One region of the Pseudomonas sp. HK3 genome, then DNA from elsewhere that is predicted to be linked to it. Evidence: riboswitches for the same ligand, from Rfam matches in the RefSeq annotation. Region 1 holds a riboswitch; the other holds the start of a gene.
What was found. Region 1 has a riboswitch for cobalamin ahead of ACU6U9_RS09535 (energy-coupling factor ABC transporter permease). Riboswitches for the same ligand answer to the same signal wherever they lie in the genome.

Region 2: it holds a riboswitch for cobalamin, as region 1 does, so the genes downstream of both, cbiB (adenosylcobinamide-phosphate synthase CbiB) here and ACU6U9_RS09535 (energy-coupling factor ABC transporter permease) in region 1, are expected to answer to the same signal.

Annotation. Positions count from the first base shown of each region.
Region 1 is NZ_JBREXD010000001.1:2,034,003-2,039,978, reverse strand. Features, by position in the region: gene ACU6U9_RS09540 (ATP-binding protein) at 1-1,756, opposite strand, end outside; gene ACU6U9_RS09535 (energy-coupling factor ABC transporter permease) at 1,768-2,448, opposite strand; cobalamin riboswitch at 2,719-2,936, opposite strand; gene ACU6U9_RS09530 (glutathione S-transferase N-terminal domain-containing protein) at 2,958-4,202, opposite strand; gene cysE (serine O-acetyltransferase) at 4,327-5,088, opposite strand; gene ACU6U9_RS09520 (RNA methyltransferase) at 5,180-5,941, opposite strand.
Region 2 is NZ_JBREXD010000001.1:1,752,121-1,758,096, reverse strand. Features, by position in the region: gene ACU6U9_RS08195 (cobalamin-binding protein) at 1-54, opposite strand, end outside; gene cobD (threonine-phosphate decarboxylase CobD) at 38-1,120, opposite strand; gene ACU6U9_RS08185 (FecCD family ABC transporter permease) at 1,143-2,162, opposite strand; gene ACU6U9_RS08180 (ABC transporter ATP-binding protein) at 2,155-2,925, opposite strand; gene cbiB (adenosylcobinamide-phosphate synthase CbiB) at 2,913-3,866, opposite strand; cobalamin riboswitch at 4,119-4,280, opposite strand; gene ACU6U9_RS08170 (malic enzyme-like NAD(P)-binding protein) at 4,428-5,687, opposite strand; gene rpmE (50S ribosomal protein L31) at 5,956-5,976, opposite strand, start outside.

The sequences.
Region 1 (5,976 bases):
CCAAAGACAAATTAAAATAATCGGCGTTTAAGTGCATGGCGATTTGTTCACAACGGCCACGCTTTACAGGGCTTTTTTCGGTATCAACCACTAATGTGCTATCTAATAACTCAACACCTTGTACCGAATCCGTTGTACGCCCATCGGTTATTACATAGTTGTGCACACATAAACTGGGCTGTGATTTCTTCCATTTTTTAATCGTGCTTTGCATGCTGTCTAGTGCCTGCCTAAATGGAGTACCGCCACCTGCACTTAATGTGTTTAATATTGTTTCGATATTTTTTGGCGCTTGTATTTTTGGCACCAATTGCGAAATTTGATCATTACCAAAACCAATAATGGCAAGTTGCTCTCGCTTTAAATACGCTTGCTTAGCGACTTCTAAAATAAACCCTTTCGCTTGTGCAAATTGATTGGCATGTAAAATAGAGGCCGACGTATCAATCAGAATGACGTGCACACGATTCAAGCCTTCGGATTTTTTTTGAAAATGTAATTGCTTAGGTGGCCAAGTTAATGGGCTGGCCATCACGGTATGAAACCAGCTCACCTTATGTGACGTACCAGCACTGCGCTTAAGCCCTGTCGCGGTTTCACCTTTGAGTTTGCTAAATAAATATTTGAATGGACTGTTTTTTTTAAATGAAATATTGTTTGGTCGTGTTAGTGCCGCTATGTTTTTTTTATTCACCGGACGCTCTGTTTGCTGAAACTGTGGCGACATACTGCCCCATGAACCAGACGATGATTCTGCGTGTTCAGTAGCAGGCTCAGGAGTATCAGGTGAATTTGGCTGTGTATAATCAGGCGCTCGAAAATGAGGCGGCTGATTATCAGGCCCGCTTGGTGGTGGCTGCGGCGGTTTAGTTTGCTGGTTGGTGTTTTGTTGGCGACGGTGGTTGAGCACTAAGGCTTCTACCGCGTTAATATCGTCGAGGTTGATTGCTGCTCGTTGAGACCATGCACAATGGGCAAGCGCCGCGCGATACATCACAATGTCGGCACGCAAACCATCAACGCCTGCCTCGTGGCAACGCTTGGCAATCTCGGTACGCACACTGGCAGAACACGTAATACTGGGCAAACGCAATTGTGCGCTTTCAATGTTTTGTTTAAGCGTCTCCTGTTCCGTTAACCATTGCGACACAAATGCGAGCGGCTCTGTATCAAATCCCTCTCGGCGCTCAACCACTTCAACCCGTTGCTCAATACTCATCTCATTATGCAGTTCAACCGCTAAACCAAACCTGTCTTGTAATTGAGGTCGTAGCTCGCCCTCATCAGGGTTCATGGTGCCTAATAATAAAAATTGGGCAGCATGCTCATGGCTCAAACCATCTCGCTCAACACGATTAATACCGCTGGCCGACACATCCAGTAATACGTCCACTAAACCATCGTTAAGCAGATTCACTTCGTCTATGTATAAAATCCCACCATGGGCAGAGGCTAATAACCCAGGTTTAAACATGACTTGTTTATCGTGCAGCACTCGCTGTAAATCAAACGAGCCTAAAACACGATCGTCACTTGCCCCTAAAGGTAAGTTAACAAACACCGGCGACACACCTTGCGACGGTAAGATATCAACCAAGGCACGGGCCAAAGTCGTCTTTGCACTGCCACGAGGGCCACTGACCAACACCCCACCAATGGCTGGATTAATAGCGGCCAAGATCAGTGCTTGTTTAAATTCACGTTGGCCCGTTACAGCACAAAACGGAAACGACATGTTTATATTAGAATTAGACACAACAGATACACCTAGACCGTCGCGCGATACAAACGGCGTTCAAAGATAGGCATGTGTTGCAAACCGTGTAAGGTTTTTGCCAGTGCTAATAAACCAAGATCAATTAAGGGCTCAATTAATATAACTAAGCTGTACGCTGCGCAAAAAGACGCCACATTCATTAGGTTTTCGGCTCCAATGCCTTGACCATATACCGCCCAGAATGCAACCCAGCTGACAATGCCCCCTTGATACATCACTGATAATTTAAAGGTTTGCGCGTAAGTAAGATCTTTATAGGCAAGATTGGCGGGAATAATTGTTTTCGCCACCCACGCCATAGCAAATAAGGGGGCCAATAAGGTGGTGAGATTCATGCCGTATTGAGGCAAATCAAATGGCGCCAAGAACAGACCTTGCACCAATAACCCAGCCGCTAAACCCAGTGCAGCCGGTGCTACACCAAATAATAAAAATAACGTTGAGCCTAAAATGAAATGCACTTCGGAAACCCCCACGCTGTGGCGGGGCAGAACTTCAAAAAATGCCAATACCAATAACGTGGTTAGCAGGCTTTTGATGACAAATGATGCTGCGCCTTGGTGTTGAATCTGGTCCCATGATTGTTTTGCGGCATAAGCAAAAACAGTCAAGGCAGTGCCATAGCTGAGTAATAGTTTGGCGCCCGTTACGACGTGTGGCTCAATATGCATGACTGATTCCTTTAGGCTAACAATAGCCAGACACTTGTTGATGGTTTCACAACAAATCGGAATCAAAAATAAAGTCAGCCCATAATTATCATGGGCCCTTTTGCTTGGTGCACCAACGTGCACTGGGGAATCCCCAAACGCGATGCGCGACGAACAAAAGATCGGAGTCGACTTAAGCCACAACCCTTTCACCTAGGTGAAACGACGACTTAAGCTGGTGTGTATTCGGTACCTGACCTGCCGAACGACTTCTATATTCCTTCCGAATATCATTGAAGTTGGTATCAAGCAGGTCTCCTGGCTTGTGTCATTATTCAGCGTGAATACCCTTCCCGGAATGTCAGTTCCAGTGGATAACAGCTTAGCCTAAAGGCAATTTTGATCTATTAAGATCAGACACTTACAGTTGCGGAGGCAGCGACGGACTTAAACCGTTCTTCCCTTTTAACCCGACACAAAGGCCGGGCACTCGACGCACGAAGGGTATGCAAATAAGAGCATTGTGTCAATCAGGCGCCGTTAACTGTGCTTTCGCTAGCATTCACTTGCATGTTAATGCCTAAGAATTGCTCGCTTAAATCGGCCTTGTCTGTTGAATCAAGCTGCTGCCAGCTGTGTTTGATTTGTCGCCATGTTTTCACTTGAAAGCTTTTGGCGACACTGGCAAACGGCTGGCCATCAAGCGCCCCCTGATAAAGGGATTTGTTTCGCCAAAAAGCGGCTTCATTAAATTGTGTTTCGCCCGCGTCTTTGTGCTGCATATAAGCGGCTTCATTTTGTTGCATCAAGGGGTAAAATATTCGAACGATTTCTTGCAATAATGGGTTTAAATCTTCATCAATAATTAATGCACTTTCAGGTTTATTTTCTGAAAAGTCACCTTGATGAATTTTATTCAACCAAGCAAAAACATGTGGGGCTGTTGCTTTAATCCATCTTGCTACGCTGGGGTCAGTTAAGTTCATACCAAGCTGACCATACAGGCTCGCATCGGCTAGGGTAAATTGATGACCAAACAAATAAGGACGACGCTTAAAGATAGGTTCTAACGCATTTAATATATTTAAATAACTTTGTTCAATAAGGTCATGAGTTGCCGGAAAGTGATCATGACTTGGGGGCTGTTTCTTTTTATTTAAACCACCTATAGAAAAACCTGTTGGTGCAACGCTGAATAAATACGGTAAACGTCTAATTTGACGACGGCTAAAAAAATCATCGATCACAGAGCAAAACGGTGCAAACATCGCAGGCATTTCATTGGCCAACCGCCGTCCTGCGGTATTATCGATTGCCGATGTTTTCCAACGACTATGGTGTACCATGTATAGGCCAAACTCATCAAAGTATTCATCGATCAATTGAATTAAAAAGTGTACTTTTTTTTCACTGCCGACTTTAACCACACTGGTTGTATTCGTATTCTGATCTAGCCACGTTGCAATCGCTGATGAGTCATAAAGATTCTCTCCATTAGAGCCGAACAAAAAAGGCACCAAAGGAAACTCGTCATATTCTGTAAATTCAGGGTACGTCAATTTAAGCATGCCAACCTTAAGCAATTTAATGCGCAGTTGAACCCTCAGGTTTTCTAACGTGTGACCCTGGCTTGGAAAATCCCGAAATGGAATTTTTTTAGCGTTGAGCATCGCCGCAACTTTCAAATGAAATGGCGATAATTCTGACCCAGATAAAATCCAAGCGGTTTGAATATTTGATTGTCTAACGGAGGATTGTTCGTACGAGTGAGACATGACAGAGGCTTTCTAATTGTTATTATCTTGTCAGTCTATTACACATTTTATTATTGAGGCTAGTTTAAAAGCACACTCAAAAAAATAAACGATACCGTGCAATACGGTATCGTTCTTTTATGTATTATTTAGTGTCACTGATTTCATCCAGCTCAGTTTTCAGTTTTGGCAACTGACCCGTGCATTCTTTATGGCCAAGCTCGCCAAGTGCCGTACTCATGCGTTCAATTTTCTCATCCACTGCCTGCATATGATCAAGCAAGTTATGGATTGAACGCGCAATCGGGTCTGGCATTTCGTCTGTCATACCATAAGCATCAAAACCAATTTTGGTGGCCATCGCCTGACGACGACGATCAACTTCGGTATCGGCTTTTTTCACAATGACTCGTCCAGGAATACCCACCGCCGTTGCACCTGCTGGCACATCTTTGGTGACAACCGCATTGGAACCAACACGGCCATTTTCGCCAATCTCAACAGGCCCCAGTACTTTTGCACCCGCACCCACCACCACACCATCACGTAATGTTGGGTGACGCTTACCTTTATTCCACGATGTGCCACCTAATGTGACACCGTGATACAAGGTCACGTTGTCGCCTATTTCAGCGGTCTCTCCAATAACCACGCCCATGCCATGATCAATAAAGAAACGACGACCGATGGTGGCACCAGGGTGAATTTCGATGCCAGTGAACCAGCGACTAAAAAAGCTAATCATGCGTGCTAAGTACTGCAAACCATGCTTCCAACACCAATTCGCTAAACGGTAATGCATCAGAGCATGCAAGCCCGGATACGTCGTTAGCACTTCGAATGTGTTGCGTGCCGCTGGGTCTCGATCAAAGACGCATGCGATATCTTCTCGGATGTGTTTAAACACAAAAACTCCTAGTGTTGGCGAGAACGGTTTACTGTACTTTTACTTCTTTTCGATACTTAAAGTAAGGCCTAAGACCTCACCTCAAATTCACTTATTTGTCGTGAGAGCGCCCAATCATCTTTAAAATCCCACGCAAGATATTAATCTCCACCTTGTCCGGCATGGCGCGTTGAAACAATCGACGCAATCTTGGCATTAACTGCTTGGGGTTAGTGGGGTCTAAAAACTCAATATCAACCAAGGTTTGTTCTAAATGTGCAATAAAGCCATTGATTTCACCCTGATTAGCCAATTCATTGTCCCAAGTAACCCCCCAGTCGCCCTCATACTGTGCATCTAACTCACCTTGATGCGCTAAAATACCCATGCGCATTTCATAACCCAGCACCTGCACCGCGCTGGCCACATTTAGGCTAGCGTAGGCTTCGTTGGTGGGAATGTGCACATGTATCTGGCACATGGCCAGCTCATCATTAGTTAATCCTGTGCGCTCACGACCGAACACCAGCGCCACTTTTTGCCCTGATGGCAGAACCTCTAGTGCTTTAGCCGTGGCTTTACGTGGGTGCATTAAAGGCCAAGGTAAGTGACGCGAGCGCGCGCTGGCCCCCATCACAACGGCCACATCCTCAATCGCCTCTTCAAAGGTTTTCACCACACGGGCACCCTGCAGTACATCTTGTGCACCGCTGGCCATGGCAACCGAGACATCCGTAGGCGTAGCAGGGTCAAAATCTATAGGATCCACCAGCACTAAGTCGGTCAATCCCATGGTTTTCATGGCTCTTGCCGCTGAGCCTATGTTGCCTGAATGACTGGTGTTGATGAGCACAATACGAACATGTTCGAGCATTAACCACTTCCAACTGTTTAAACGGGCGCTAAATC
Region 2 (5,976 bases), 280 kb from region 1:
TCTTTTTTCATGTACTATCTTTTTATGCCGCATCTTTTTATACAACATCAACATCGTTTTTTTCCTTGATTAATTCATTGGCCACTTGCATAAAGGCATGCTCCAAACGCTGCCAGTTCTCATCAGTATTATTAGGCAAGCCAATACGAATGCCGCTTTTATTATCCAGAAGTCGTGTATAAATACCCTGCTCACATAGAGTGTGATGACACTTAAAGGCATCATGTTTAGCATCAAAAATTAAGGTTACAAAAAAATCGGTTTTGACTATTTTAAGTGCCGACTTAATTTTAACTAAAAAAGTATTTTCGCATAAACTAGCAAGATTGTTACTTTGTTGCATAAGCGTTAACGTTGTTTGGTTAATCCACTCATTATCTTGCAAAGCCTGTTTAGCAATAAAGCGTGCCGGATTATTTAATGCCCATGGGGGTAAAAGCTCGCTACACTTTTTAAGTAGATTATCATTAGCGATGATCGCGCCAACACGTAAACCTGCTAAACCAAAAAACTTGCCTAACGAACGCAATACAATGACATTATCCAACTGGTTTTGTATTACGCTATTTTGCGGTTGTGTGTCTATAAAGGCCTCATCAACCATTAACCAACCAGAATGTGTATTCAGTTGATGAGCCATATCCGATACAACCTCGCTCGATAATAAGTGCGAACTAGGATTGTTAGGGTTAATCAATACACACACATCGCAATCCTGTAGTTGCGCGTTGGTCGGGGCATAATGATAAAACACCACCTCAACATTCGATGCTCGCCAAGCGCGCTCATGTTCACTGTAACCAATGGTCGGCAGTAATACTTTAGTTATCTGCGCATCATATTGTTGTAAAACCGTTGGCAAACATTGAATCGCCCAGCTGGAGCCTGGCACCATTAATACATCATCACTGCCATAGTACTTGCAGGCCGCTTGCTGTAAGCCATCGTCTTCATTGGGTAAATCACGAAACACTGAGTCAGGAATCTTGGGCTGTGGATAACCCTTGGGGTTAATGCCTGTGCTTAAATCTAACCATTGATTGTTAGCGATGTCGTAATGTTTTGCATAAGTCTCTAGCTGACCACCATGCACTGGATGTATGGATAATGGCGCACTCATTTTTGATTTCTCTCAATAAACATCATGAGTCAATCCATGAACGCTTACGCAGCACTAATAAAAAGAACACACTACCAATGGCTGCTGTGATCACACCAATGGGGAGTTCATTGTTGGCCACTAATGAGCGGGCCAGCACATCCACCCACACCATAAACACGCCACCAAACACGACGCACGCTAATAACACATACTGCTGATGGCTTTGTAATAGCCGGCGCACAATGTGCGGGATCATCAATCCCACAAAACCAATACCGCCTGTATTAGCCACTAAGGTTGCGGTAAGCAACGAACTTAACAGCAACATGCCCATGCGTAATCGTGTCACATTGACACCAAGGGTTTTTGCCGTTTCATCCCCTGCCAACACGGCTTTTAATGCACGTGAATACCCTAAAAATAAAACCAAGCAACTCATAATCACAACACTTGGTACCAATAAGTTATTCCAATTTGCGCGAGTAAAACTGCCTAATGTCCAAAACAATAATGACGCCGCCGCTTCTGGGTCAGATGCATATAACACCAAACTGGTGCCCGCACTGAACATAAACGACGATGCCACACCGGCCAGTAGCATGCGTTCAATTTGCACGCCGCGCCCCGCTAAACTCAAAACAATTAAAACTGAAAACGCGGCACCTATAAATGCGCCTGTGGTAATACTCATCTGGCCAACTGCCCAACCGGCACCGCCACTAATAGAAGCTATCACCAATACCGCACCAAACGATGCGCCCGATGCAATACCAAATAAATAGGGGTCGGCTAATGGGTTACGGGTGACGGTTTGTAACACAGCACCGGCTAATGACAAACCCGCACCCGTTAAAAAAGCAAGAATCAAACGAGGAATGCGCAGTTCAAGAATAATACGCTGCTTAATATCAGACACATCACTTTCACCGCCCACTAGACTAAATAAAACCGATAACACATCGCCACTTGAAATATTGGCCGCACCAAAACTCACAGCCATCACCGCACTGATTAATACAATGCAAAACCCTATGAAAATATAACTGAATAATTTAATCATGATATTGGTAAGTAATTCTTGGATGACCATTGACAGGGTGCGTATCAACCATGGTATGAGTGCGAAACACATTATTAATCAATGTTTGTGTTAGTACTTGTGTTGGCGTGCCACTGGCCACTAGCTGGCCTTTATCTAACACTAAGATGTAATCGCAAAACGCGGCCGCTAAATTTAAATCATGAAACGACGCCAGTATGGTTTTATTTAACGATTTCACCTTGGCCATCATATCGGTTTGGTAATGAACATCTAAATGATTGGTGGGTTCATCCATGATGAGCAATTCAGTATTTTGCGCTAATGCACGGGCCAGCATGACCCGTTGTTTTTCACCACCGGATAATAATTGAAACGGCTTACGCTTTAATTCGGTAATGTCCATTTGCTGCATTATTGCATCTATTTGTGCCGCGTCTTTTTCATCATCCCATTGGAATAACTTTTTATGAGGGGTTAAGCCTTGCGACACCACATCGCGCACGGTTAAACCTAAATGATCACTGTGTTCTTGCAAAATAACCGACATATTTTTTGCATTATCTTTTGCCGATAACTGCCACACATCATTTTTTTCAAATAAAACGTGGCCAGACGTAGGCGCGTTTACCCGATACAAGCAGCGCATCAAACTGGACTTTCCTGCACCATTAGGGCCGATTAATCCCACAAATTGGCCTTTGTTAATGCTAAAGCTCACATCTTTGACAATGGCGTTATCACTCACCAGCCAACTAAGATTTTGCGCTGTTAATAAAGCCATTGTATGGCGCCCACTGCGAATAAAATACAAACCAAAACATAACTGCTTTGGTACATTAATAATATTGATTGTTTTATGTGTGCGGCCTTAGGCTGCTCACCATCACCCAACCAAGGCCGAGATTTTAGCACACCGTGATAAGGGGCTGGGCCGCCTAAACGTACATTCAATGCAAATGCCCCTGCCGCCATCACCGGCCCGGCATTTGGGCTATACCAGCTACGCGCCCATGTATTAATGCGCAGTACACCTTTAATACGGCCTTTTAAGACACTAATTATTATAAACAAACCCACTGTAAGCCTAGCACTGGGCCAGCCCAATACATCATCCACTCGTGCGCTGAATTTACCAAAGTACTCATAGCGCGCATTGCGGTAGCCCCACATGGCATCCAATGTATTGGCTAAGCGAAATACAATAACACCAGCGACACCCAACGCTAAAAACCAAAAAATAGGGGCGATGACGGCATCGTGAGTATTTTCGGTGATGGTTTCGACGGTGGCGCTGCTAATTTGTGTCTCATTTAAATCTTGAGTATCTCGGCTCACTATCATGCTAAGCTGTTCTCGCGCTTTAAGCATATCATTAGCGAACAATGGTTTTGCTACCTCATTACCGTGCTCAGATAAACTGCGTGCGCCAATGGCAAAATACAACACAATCACACTCAATAAAGTTTGCAGCCAATCTGGGCTTATCACATACACACTCAATAAAAGACTTGTCGGTACGCATACCGCGGCACACCAAGACAACATACCACGCATTAATATGGCCGCTTGTTTCACTTCTTTTTTAGGATAAAAAAACTGCTCACAACGCGTTACATAATGACCAAATATCACCAACGGATGGAAGCGTTTTACCTCTCCACATAAGGCATCTAAAATGAGGGCACTTAAAATAATAATGGCGCTTTCAAGGAGTAAAGGCATTTGATTATTGACCGTTTAAAAATGCCGTTGCTAACACATGGTTTTTTATTACAAACAAGCTTTGCAATAGACTGCATGCGAACAAAGAAACCTGCTCGTATAAAAAACAAAGAAGAACGGCAGAAAATACTATACGTGTCATCACGGCTCCATTAGCAAAGGCGAACGCTAAACCGGGATAATAGACAGATCAGAAAAACAAATGGCATCACACCAAACGTGAAAAGATCATTGCCAGGTAATCCCCGCCCGGTTCAATACAGTGTTATTTCAGGTATCTGACTTAAGCCTTACTAAACAGTAAGGCCCTTACAGTTGCGGGTACAGTTACGGACTTACCTGACCAATATAGTCGGCTCACCGTATTCCCTGATGATGCTTGGCATCAAATAACATGTGGCGCTGTTATACGTTGTTTTAAACTATGGGTCAATTCAGACACACATGACTCAACCCAGTTATCCGTCAAACAGAGCCCCATAAAAAAACCCAAATACCGCGAAGCATTTGGGTTTCTTTTTAGGCAGCATTTACAATGCTGCTAGCATTTTACTCGCCTTCTTAGATGTCTGAAATAGACTTAAGCGGGTAGTTAGCTGGCATAGGCAAAGCAGCAACACCAGTATCAACAGCCGCTTGTGCTACTGCATTTGATACGATACCTAAAAGACGAGAATCCGTCGCTTTAGGGATGATGTATTCTTTACCGAATTCCATAGAGTCAACGCCGTAAGCTGTTAACACTTCTTGAGTAACAGGCTCTTTTGCTAACTTAGCAATGGCATAAGCCGCTGCTAGTTTCATCTCTTCGTTGATAGCCGTTGAACGAACGTCAAGTGCACCACGGAAGATGAATGGGAAACCTAGTACATTGTTTACTTGGTTCGGGTAATCAGAACGACCCGTTGACATGATCAAGTCATCACGTACTTCATGAGCAAGTGCTGGCGCGATTTCTGGATCAGGGTTAGAACAAGCAAACACGATTGGGTTTGGAGCCATTTTCGCTAACAGCTCAGGTGCCAATAGATCAGGACCAGAAAGACCAAGGAAGATATCAGCACCGTCCATTGCGTCTTCTAAAGTACGTTTGTCCGTTTCAACAGCAAACATAGCTTTATATTGATTTAGATCTTCACGACCTGAGTGGATAACACCCTTACGGTCAAGCATGTAAATGTTGGCTGGTTTCATGCCTGCGCTGATTAGCAGCTTAGAACAAGAAATTGCAGCTGCGCCCGCACCTAATACAACCATGCTAGCGTCTTCAATTTTTTTGCCTTGAATTTCAAGTGCGTTCAACATACCCGCAACCGTTACGATCGCTGTGCCGTGTTGGTCATCATGGAAAACTGGGATGTTGCACTGTTCTTTAAGAACACGTTCGATTTCAAAACATTCTGGTGCTTTGATATCTTCAAGGTTAATACCGCCGAAGGTATTTGCAATGCGACGAACGGTGTCGATGAACGCTTGTGGGCTTTCAGATTCAACTTCAATATCAATTGAATCAACACCAGCAAAACGTTTGAAAAGTAGAGACTTACCTTCCATAACAGGCTTAGAAGCTAAAGGACCTAAGTTACCTAAACCTAAAATAGCAGAACCGTCTGTAATAACCGCTACTAGGTTGCCTTTGGCAGTGTACTTATAAGCATTTTCTGGATCTTCTGCAATCGCCTTAACTGGCTCAGCCACACCCGGGCTGTACGCTAGAGAAAGGTCACGTGAAGTTTCAGCAGGCTTAGAAAGCTCTACGCTGATTTTCCCAGGTTTCGGGAACTGATGGTAATCTAATGCATCTTGCTTAAAATCTGACATTCTGACAAATTCCGTTAGTTAGTTTTCACCAACCTGGGGCCAACCAGGCCGCTCGCGTCAGGCGATGGCCGCGTATTATTACGCAAAAATTGAACAGTTCATACCCCGTAGAGCATTTATTCCAACCTTTAACTGACTGTTATTTAATCACTTCTTATCAAAACAAGACGATATTGACCTAAGTCATCATAAGACAAAAACAAAAAAGGCGCTCAATGAGCGCCTTTTTTGGGGAGACCGAAGCCTCCACGTTTTGATATCAATGCTATTACTTAACACGACCACCGAA